3 regions of the Lysinibacillus sp. FW12 genome follow, and region 1 is predicted to be linked to each of the others. Evidence: riboswitches for the same ligand, from Rfam matches in the RefSeq annotation. Region 1 holds a riboswitch; each other region holds the start of a gene.
The links. A riboswitch is a leader RNA that binds a small molecule or an ion and turns the genes downstream of it on or off. The one in region 1 is predicted to bind S-adenosylmethionine.
Positions count from the first base shown of each region.

Region 2: it holds a riboswitch for S-adenosylmethionine, as region 1 does, so the genes downstream of both, SJW71_RS21810 (MetQ/NlpA family ABC transporter substrate-binding protein) here and metA (homoserine O-acetyltransferase MetA) in region 1, are expected to answer to the same signal.
Region 3: it holds a riboswitch for S-adenosylmethionine, as region 1 does, so the genes downstream of both, metK (methionine adenosyltransferase) here and metA (homoserine O-acetyltransferase MetA) in region 1, are expected to answer to the same signal.

Region 1 covers NZ_CP139094.1:2,272,322-2,275,606, forward strand. The annotation lists gene SJW71_RS11635 (TrmB family transcriptional regulator) at 32-814, shown strand; gene SJW71_RS11640 (hypothetical protein) at 875-1,219, shown strand; gene SJW71_RS11645 (nucleotide excision repair endonuclease) at 1,273-1,644, opposite strand; SAM riboswitch class I at 1,849-1,958, shown strand; gene metA (homoserine O-acetyltransferase MetA) at 2,058-2,993, shown strand; gene SJW71_RS11655 (GerAB/ArcD/ProY family transporter) at 3,034-3,285, opposite strand, start outside.
Region 2 covers NZ_CP139094.1:4,256,982-4,260,266, forward strand. The annotation lists gene SJW71_RS21800 (pyridoxal phosphate-dependent aminotransferase) at 1-665, shown strand, start outside; gene SJW71_RS21805 (PPC domain-containing DNA-binding protein) at 706-1,209, opposite strand; SAM riboswitch class I at 1,332-1,437, shown strand; gene SJW71_RS21810 (MetQ/NlpA family ABC transporter substrate-binding protein) at 1,527-2,357, shown strand; gene SJW71_RS21815 (methionine ABC transporter ATP-binding protein) at 2,450-3,285, shown strand, end outside.
Region 3 covers NZ_CP139094.1:1,204,098-1,207,382, forward strand. The annotation lists gene pckA (phosphoenolpyruvate carboxykinase (ATP)) at 1-1,105, opposite strand, end outside; SAM riboswitch class I at 1,495-1,613, shown strand; gene metK (methionine adenosyltransferase) at 1,871-3,067, shown strand; gene SJW71_RS06250 (gamma carbonic anhydrase) at 3,246-3,285, opposite strand, start outside.

The sequences.
Region 1 (3,285 bases):
TAGCCTATAATAAAGATAATGGAGGGATTACATGGAGGAATTAATCACCCAGTTGAAAGATATGGGTTTTACAGAATATGAAGCAAAAGCCTATACGGCACTCGTTCAACAAAGTCATGTTAGTGCCTATCAGGTCAGCAAAAATTCTGGCATACCGCGTGCAAGAGTGTATGATATTTTAAATATCCTTGTAGAAAAAGGGATCGTGTTGAAAGAAGAGACCGCAGAACAAACGACCTATTCAGCCATGCCCGTGTCCGTATTTTTACAGCAAATAGAGCAGCGCTGGCAAACAAATTTTTCGTCGATAAGTATGAAATTAGAAAAGCTAGAGGAAAATGTTCAGGAAGTGGAGCATAAAGTCGTGATGCTAAAGGGTAAGGAGTCCATCCTCAATTACTGTCAGTCACTTTTAAGAAATGCAAAGAAAAAAGTGATTCTGTCGATGTGGGAAGATATGTACGATGCGCTACGGCAAGACCTTCAAGAAGTGTCACAGCGTATTCCTGTGCATGGCATTACACTGTATGTAGACGAACACTTAGCGACTATTGACCGCCATAGGGCCACACACTATACGAAAAAAACGTCTACTCCACATTGGTTTATTTTATCGGTAGATGGTCAGGAAATGATTTATGGTCACTCCCCTTCCGCGCAAGAAACGGCCTTTATCACTAATGACCCTGTCCATATCTATTTGTTAGAGGATTATATTTGGCATGATGTCCTTATCAATAGACTAGTAAAACGCGATGATCAGGAGCTTGAGGATTGGATTGCGAAAGAGCGAAAAGGTTTTTTCTTAGAATAAAGATGAGAAAAGGGGAGCATTCTGAATAAATTAGTGTTGCTAGGTTTAGGGTGTCTACTAATGTTAGCAGCGTGTAATGCTACGCCACCTACCACTCCACTCAGCATTCGTGAACTACCTATCGTCCCAGAACATGTGCAGAAAAACATCGTTTCTCAGGACAATATTCAATTATTGTATGAAGATGACGCGACGTATTATCTCGTCTATTATTCAAAGGGGAATGTACTAGCAAGTATGGAAGTAGAGGAAAATAGACTTATCATTCATCTTAATGAAGGCAGCGAGCAACGAAAAGAGGCCCAACCATATGTTTTTAAAATATCGAAAAGCCCTGAACAGAACCTTATTGAGGTCTTCATCAACAAGCAAAACACACCCATCGATCGTATGACCATCCTGTGAAAAAAGAAACCGAAATCTCACTATGATGAGATTTCGGCTTTTTGTAATTTGTCTTAATAAAAGACTTTATCAACATTGTATTTGGAGCGGAAAGTATTAATGGCATATGTTTCGTAAATTTCACGTTCCATTGGATCTTCTACTTCATAGACTTCAATTTTGAACACTTCATCACGGTGGTTTTTCATCGGTGATACATTATCCTCAAAGTGCTTTTTAATACGTTGACGGATTTTACGAGCTTTCCCAACGAATAATAGCTCATTCTTGTCATTATAGAATAAGAAAATGCCGCCTTTATCACGTGTGATTTTATGGAAATCAATAAAGCCAAAATAAGGTGTGATTGGCACATCACCTGGTTTTACTTCTTGTTCACGTTGACGGATAACTACATCTGGTTTTGGAAATTCAATTTTAATCAAACTATTCACGTTCCTCTCTCTTACTAAAGCTATATGGTAACATAAATACGGCATGTTTACCATAAATTTTAAATATCGAAAAGCCACTAACAGCAAGCTTAGTGTACTTCAAATGGACAAAGAACATGCATAGCGAATCACAAAATATTCTATGAATTATTGATATTCTAACTAGTTCATGTTACAATTCAAGGTAATTAAATAATCTTATCAAGAGAAGCTGAGGGATATGGCCCTATGACGCTTCAGCAACCTCTAACATGTGTTAGAAAGGTGCTAATTCCAACAAAGGATATTCCTTTGAGAGATAAGAGTGGACGTGAAAAAAATCCTTCTCATTCTATCTCGTATGGAATGAGGGGGATTTTTTAATTTTTAGAAAAAGAGAGCGAAAACAGAGAGGGGAACGCAAGATGCCAATTAATATTCCGAAAAATTTACCAGCTGGAGAACATTTACGTGAGGAAAAAATCTTCGTGATGGAAGAGGATCGTGCGAAAACACAGCAAATTCGTCCGTTAAATATATTAATTTTAAATTTAATGCCGGAAAAAGAAAAAACAGAACTCCAATTATTACGGTTATTAGGGAATACACCGTTACAGGTCAATATTACGTTTTTAAACACTGCCACACATGAATCAAAAAATGTTAGTAAATCTCATTTACAGCTATTTTATACGACATTCAACCAAATTCGTCATCGACGCTATGATGGCATGATTATTACAGGGGCGCCAGTAGAAAAATTGGCTTTTGAAGAGGTCAACTATTGGCAAGAAATTTCAGAAATTATGGATTGGTCCAAAGAGAATGTGACATCCGTATTACATATTTGTTGGGGAGCACAGGCTGCTTTGTATCACCACTATGGAATTGGAAAGATAGAGCTTTCAGCTAAATGTTCTGGTGTCTATTCCCATGTCATTACCGATTTAACGGTAGATTTAGTGCGGGGCTTTAGTGATTTATTTACCGCTCCTCATTCTCGTCATACTTCTGTGTCAATTGACGATGTACGCAATCATCCAGACTTACGCTTATTATCTTATTCGGAGGATGCAGGGGTATTTATCGTACAATCAAAAGATAATAAAAACATTATGATTACAGGTCACCTGGAATATGATGCAACAACACTAGCCGATGAATACAGTCGTGATGTGGCTAAGGGCCTTGATATCGCCGTTCCCGTAAACTACTTTCCAAACGATGATCCAACTAAAGAGCCTATTAATACATGGCGTGCCCACACCCATTTATTATTCTCGAACTGGTTGAACTACTATGTATACCAAGAAACACCATATGAATGGGATTTTGTTGACGAAATTGAGTATCATATTTAATTCAAATAAAAAGTCTAATTTCTTGCTAATTTAAAAGAAATTAGACTTTTTGATTGTCATTGCTTGTTTCTGCTTTGGGCATTTCGCTCGTTTCAGCTTTCGCTTTGCGATTGCGAATAATCGCCACAATCAGTAAAAGGATCGGTAATAGAATGGTGATGAAAAAAGAAAAGATTGGCCAAATTTCATTATTATATTTGTTCGAATGGACAATGTTTGGGTGAACTATTTGAGAAAGCCCAATAACAATTAGCCCCATCGGTATAATGAGAGGCCGATGATCCTTGATTTT
Region 2 (3,285 bases), 2.0 Mb from region 1:
TTTATTTAAATTACCCGAATAACCCTACAGGTGGTACAGCAACACTGGCATTTTTCGAAGAGACTGTTCGCTTTGCCAAGGAACATAATATTATCGTATCACATGATTTTGCTTATGGGGCAATAGGATTTGATGGCAATAAACCTATTAGCTTCCTACAGGCAGAGGGTGCAAAAGACATTGGTATTGAAATGTATACACTATCGAAAACCTTTAATATGGCTGGCTGGCGTATAGGCTTCGCCGTTGGTAACGCCGATATTATTGCGGCTATTAATCTCGTTCAAGATCATTTGTTTTGTAGTCAATTCCCTGCAATTCAGCAAGCAGCAGCAGTGGCACTAACAGCTTCTCAAGAATGTGCAGATGAACTAAGGGCTACTTATGAACGTCGTCGAAATGTATTAATTGAAGAAGCTCAAAGAATTGGCTGGCAAGTTACGGCTCCGAAGGGCTCCTTTTTTGCTTGGCTTCCTGTACCTGTAGGCTACACTAGTGAACAATTTGCTGATTTATTGCTAGAAAAAGCTGATATTGCAGTAGCCGCAGGCAATGGCTTCGGTCAATATGGCGAAGGGTATATACGTGTTGGCTTACTTGTCAGCGAGGAACGCTTACGTGAAGCCATTCACAGAATTGAACAATTACAATTATTTACCGCTTAATACTACTATGTCCTGTAGCATACATTCTCTACAGGGCATGCTATTTTTCGATTTTTCTTGGTAGCTCTAAACCTTGCTCTAGCGGATAAAATTGTATATGGCCTGTTTCTTCATCCAATCTACGAATATGCTGAACGCCTTGAATCTCAGCCAGTACAATGTCCGCTGTAATAACGGGATTTCTACCTTTCAGAAAGTGTCCACCTGATACTACACCCCATTGATCACTCATCGAACCATGGAAATGTGTTTCATATCCTCCATCTCGTTTACAGACAACACCAGATCCTTGAATAAATTCGAGTGGTCCCTCTTTTTCAATGACTTCACTAAAACGGACTTTAATGTGCGATGTTTCATCAGGTACTAAATAAACAAAGCTACTTTTTTGGAAGCTCCCAATACAACTTACAATTGTAGCAGACTCTATTTGATTCTCCTCACAGAGCGCCTCAATTCCTTCCATGATGTCTGTCCCCATTAGAATACGAGCACTAATAACCTTGCCAAATGAACCAATTCCATAATTTACTCTTACAGACATTGTTCTCCCTCTTTCATAACAAAAAATTATAATAATATAAAAAATTTTAAAAATATTTATTGACTTACTATACCCCATAAATTATATTAGTTCTATCGGAATTACAAAAAAATATTATAAATCTCTTATCAAGAGTAGCTGAGGGACTGGCCCTATGAAGCTCGGCAACCTCCTTTTTAAAAGGAAGGTGCTAAATCCTGCAAACGAATTTCGTTTGATAGATAAGAGAGGACGTCTTTTTCATGAGCCTCTCTTAGTTTGTAAGAGAGTTTTTTTATTTTCAAAAAACCGATAAAAACATTTTGGAGGTCATTTTCATGAAAAAGAAAAATAAATTTTTAGTAGGTTTAGCAAGTCTTACATTAGTAGCAGCTCTAGCAGGCTGTGGCTCTAAAGAAGATAGTAAAGGTCAAGCTGAGGCAATCGATGAAAATAAAATCGTCGTTGGTGTCACTTCTGGTCCACACGAGCAAATTGCAGAAGTAGCAGCTAAAGTAGCAAAAGAAAAAGGCTTAGAAGTTGAGCTAAAGTCGTTTTCTGATTATGTTTTACCAAATACATCGTTAGCTGAAGGCGATCTCGATGCAAACAGCTACCAACATGAGCCTTTCTTGGACACATTTAATAAAGATCACGATACAGATTTAGTACCAGTAGGCAAAACTATTTTAAATCCAATGGGTATTTACTCTGAAAAATATAAATCATTTGATGATATTCCTGATGGTGCCACATTTGGCTTACCGAACGACCCAACAAATGGGGCCCGTGCCCTCTTTGTTTTACAAGAAGCTGGCTATATTAAGCTAAAGGATGGTGCAGACTTAACAGCCTCTATCCGTGACGTTGAAGAAAATAAAAAGAATTTACAGTTCATTGAACTAGAGGCGGCTCAAATTCCTAAACAGCTTAGTGAAGTAGATGTAGCAGCCATTAATACAAACTTCGCACTAGAAGCCGGCATTAATCCTAAAGAAGACTCTATTCTATTAGAATCTACTGACTCACCATACGTGAATTACATTGTAGTACGTGCTGAAAATGAAAACGACCCAACCATTAAAAAGTTTGTTGAGGCTTACCAATCTGAGGAAGTACGTCAATTCATTGAAGAAGAATTCAAAGGTTCTGTGATTCCTAGCTGGTAATATGCTTCTATTAGCAGAAGAATCTGCCGTATTCCTCATGAGAAAACGAGCAGATTCTCACTTTTAGAAGGACGAGAAAGGAGCAATATCGTATGATTCAATTACAAAATATATCGAAAGAATTTAAGACGAAAAAAGGGATCATTAAAGCTGTGGATGGAATCAATCTTCATGTGAAAAAGGGACAAATTCATGGGGTTATCGGCTATAGTGGTGCTGGTAAAAGTACACTTATTCGATGTGTCAATTTACTGGAACGTCCTACTTCGGGAAAAGTACTGATAGACAATGTGGACATTACAGCCCTTTCGCTAAATGAATTACGTCAAACACGACAAAAAATAGGAATGATTTTCCAACATTTTAATCTATTAAAAACTGCAACAGTTTACAACAATATTGCCGTGCCTTTAAAACTACTAGGCTATAACGACAAGGAAGTAAAAAACCGTGTAGCAAAATACGCCGAAATTGTAGGATTAACAGAGAAACTGGATAGCTATCCTAATCAACTTTCTGGTGGGCAAAAGCAACGAGTTGCTATTGCACGTGCCTTAGCACAAGAGCCAGAGATTTTACTTAGTGACGAGGCAACAAGTGCACTCGATCCTGAAACGACCGAGGCCATCCTTGAATTGTTGTTAAAAATTAACCGCGAGTTAGGCATTACGATCCTACTCATCACACATGAAATGAATGTCATTCAGAAAATATGTGATGAGGTATCTGTTCTCGAATCAGGTAAGGTCGTGGAGTTTGGTACTGCTATTGAGCTTTTTGCAAAACCGAAGCACCTTACTACTAGAAAGTTTTTAAATACAATTTCTCAGCGTAATTTATCCCCTTCACTCATTGAGCAGTTAAACGTTTCAGGAAGTGTCATTCGTTTAACATTCCTTGGTGAAAGTACGGGTAAGCCATTACTAGC
Region 3 (3,285 bases), 1.1 Mb from region 1:
GGAAGTGGTACATTGCTTGCTCTTTTGTTAATTTACTGATTGGAGGTAATACGCCAAACGCATCAGCTGTTAAGAAGATGATAGTTTTTGGATGACCTGCAACAGATGGATCAACAATATTTTCGATGTATTGGATTGGATAAGCAACACGTGTGTTTTCTGTTAATGAACCATCATCATAATCACAAATACGAGTTTCTGGGTCAACAGCTACGTTTTCTAAAACAGAACCGAAGCGGATTGCATTGTAGATTTCTGGTTCTTTTTCAGCAGAAAGGTTGATTGTTTTTGCATAGCAACCACCCTCAATGTTGAACACTCCATTATCAGACCAGCCATGTTCATCGTCACCGATAAGCTTACGATCTGGGTCAGCAGATAAAGTCGTTTTACCAGTACCAGATAGACCGAAGAATAATGCCACATCGCCAGCTTCACCAACGTTTGCTGAACAGTGCATTGAAAGGATTCCTTGTTGTGGTAATAAGTAGTTCATGATACCGAAAATAGATTTTTTCATTTCACCAGCATACTCAGTACCACCAATTAAAATAATTTTCTTTTCAAGTGATACAATGATGAATGTTTCAGAAGATGTACCATCAACTGCAGGATCTGCTTTAAAGTTAGGAGCAGAGATAACTGTGAAGTCTGCAACATGAGAAGCTAATTCTTCTTTAGTTGGACGGATAAATAATTGATGAGCAAAAAGATTGTGCCAAGCGTATTCATTAATCACTTGAATGCTTAATTGAGAATCTTTGTCAGCACCTGCAAAGCCTTTGAATACGAATAACTCGTCACGTTCTTTTAAATATTTTATTACTTTTACATATAGGTTATCGAACACTTCAGAAGAAATAGGTTGGTTGACTTTACCCCAGTCAATTTGATCTTTTGTGCTTTCTTCTTCTACCGTATATTTATCTTTAGGTGAACGACCAGTGTATTTGCCAGTTTCTGCACGAACTGCGCCATCTACTGTTAACATTGCTTCACCACGAGATGTAGCTTTTTCTGCTAATTGTGGTACTGAAAGTTGAACATTAATGTTACCGCCGTTTAATAATTCCTTCAGTTCGTTTGCAATTTCTACTGAATTCATCGATTAAATACCATCCTTTTTTATAGTATTCCCTTGATTTAGAGGGATTTTTTCTTAATTTCAAAAATAGTATAACACAATTGCTTAAATAATCTATACTAATTAAGAAATTATTTTAGAGTTTTTATCACTTTTCAATAAACTGACAAAAAATAATGTTTTTCGAGTAGAATCCAATCAATCCTACTGTAATTAGGCATAAAAATTGAGCCACACATATGTTACCACAAGATGCTAGGTATGTTGTAGGGATTAATTTGCTTCTATTTACATCATCATCCAAGTATGAAAAGTTTTTGTTTAATCAGTTCCTTCCTTTCTATACAGTAATACATCAGAAAATATTTGACAACGTTCGACCTTTTCAGTAACATACAATTGAACGGATACTCTTATCCCGAGCTGGTGGAGGGTCAGGCCCTGTGAAACCCGGCAACCTGCATGAATCATTTCACGACATGCGTTGGTGCCAACCTGATGCAAGGGAACATCCCTTGAACGATAAGAGTGAAAGGTTACGAAGTCATTATTCCTTTCCTCATGTAAAGTAACGTGAGTAAAGGATTTTTTTATTGTTTAAAATGAATGTAAAGGTAAGTATATGTAGTTCTTTCCTTATTATAATGACGGATCTTTCGAAATCCTCGTGTTAAAAGCAGCAGTAACGGCTTGAGAGTTCAATCCTTAGGAGCGGACTTGACATGGGTAATGAGTACCGTATTCATACACAACTACTTTTCGTAAAAGTAATAGGAGGAAAACCAAATGACAAACCGTCGACTGTTTACATCAGAGAGTGTAACAGAAGGACATCCAGATAAAATTTGTGACCAAATCTCGGATGCCATTTTAGATGCTATTTTAGCAGAAGATCCAAATGCACGTGTAGCGTGTGAAACTACTGTAACAACAGGATTAGTATTAGTAGCAGGAGAAATTACAACTTCTACTTATGTAGATATTAAAGGTATCGTTCGTGATACTGTAGCCGAAATAGGCTATACACGCGGTAAATATGGCTTTGATGCTGAAAACTTAGCCGTGCTTGTGGCTATTGGTGAACAATCACCGGATATTGCACAAGGTGTTGACCAAGCATTAGAAGCGCGTGAAGGCTCAATGACAGATGCTGATATTGAAGCTATTGGTGCTGGTGACCAAGGTCTAATGTTTGGTTACGCATGTAATGAAACACCAGAGTTAATGCCACTACCAATTAGTTTAGCACACAAATTAGCACGTCGTTTAACAGAAGTACGTAAATCAGGAGAATTAGCATATTTACGTCCTGATGGTAAAACTCAAGTAACGATTGAGTATGATGACAATAATGTACCAGTACGTGTGGATACTATTGTTATTTCAACACAGCATGATGAAGAGGCAACACTGGATCAAATTCAAGCAGATTTAAAAGAATTTGTTATTGGACCTGTTGTGCCAAGTGAATTATTAGATGCTAACACGAAATATTTCATCAACCCAACTGGCCGTTTTGTAATCGGTGGACCAAAAGGAGATGCTGGGTTAACAGGACGTAAAATCATTGTTGATACATACGGTGGTTACGCGCGTCATGGTGGTGGAGCATTCTCAGGTAAGGATGCGACAAAGGTAGACCGTTCAGCAGCTTATGCAGCACGTTATGTAGCGAAAAATATTGTAGCAGCTGGATTAGCAGACCGCGCTGAGGTACAACTTGCCTATGCGATTGGTGTTGCACAACCTGTTTCCATTGCTGTCGATACATTTGGTACAGGCAGAGTGAAAGAAAGTGAAATCGTAGAATGGGTTCGTGAACTATTTGATCTACGCCCAGCAGGTATAATTAAAATGCTGGATCTACGCCGTCCGATCTATAAACAAACTGCAGCATATGGTCATTTTGGCCGCACTGACTTAAATGTGCCATGGGAACAAATCGATAAAGCTGATGCACTTCGAGAAAAAGCACATCTGTAAACTATTGAACTAAAGTAATGAAGTCGTTAGAACGTTATTCTAGTGTACTAATATGCAAGGGGGCAATGTTGCCCCTTTTATTTTTTCAAAAAAACCTCGCACTGGCTCGTGAACAAGAAATGGTCACGGCCACGCGAGGGATTTTTTTCGTTAGTATTGAATTTTTGTGTATGATTGGTTACTTCTGAAGGGATTTATAATATTGACCTTTTTCTACG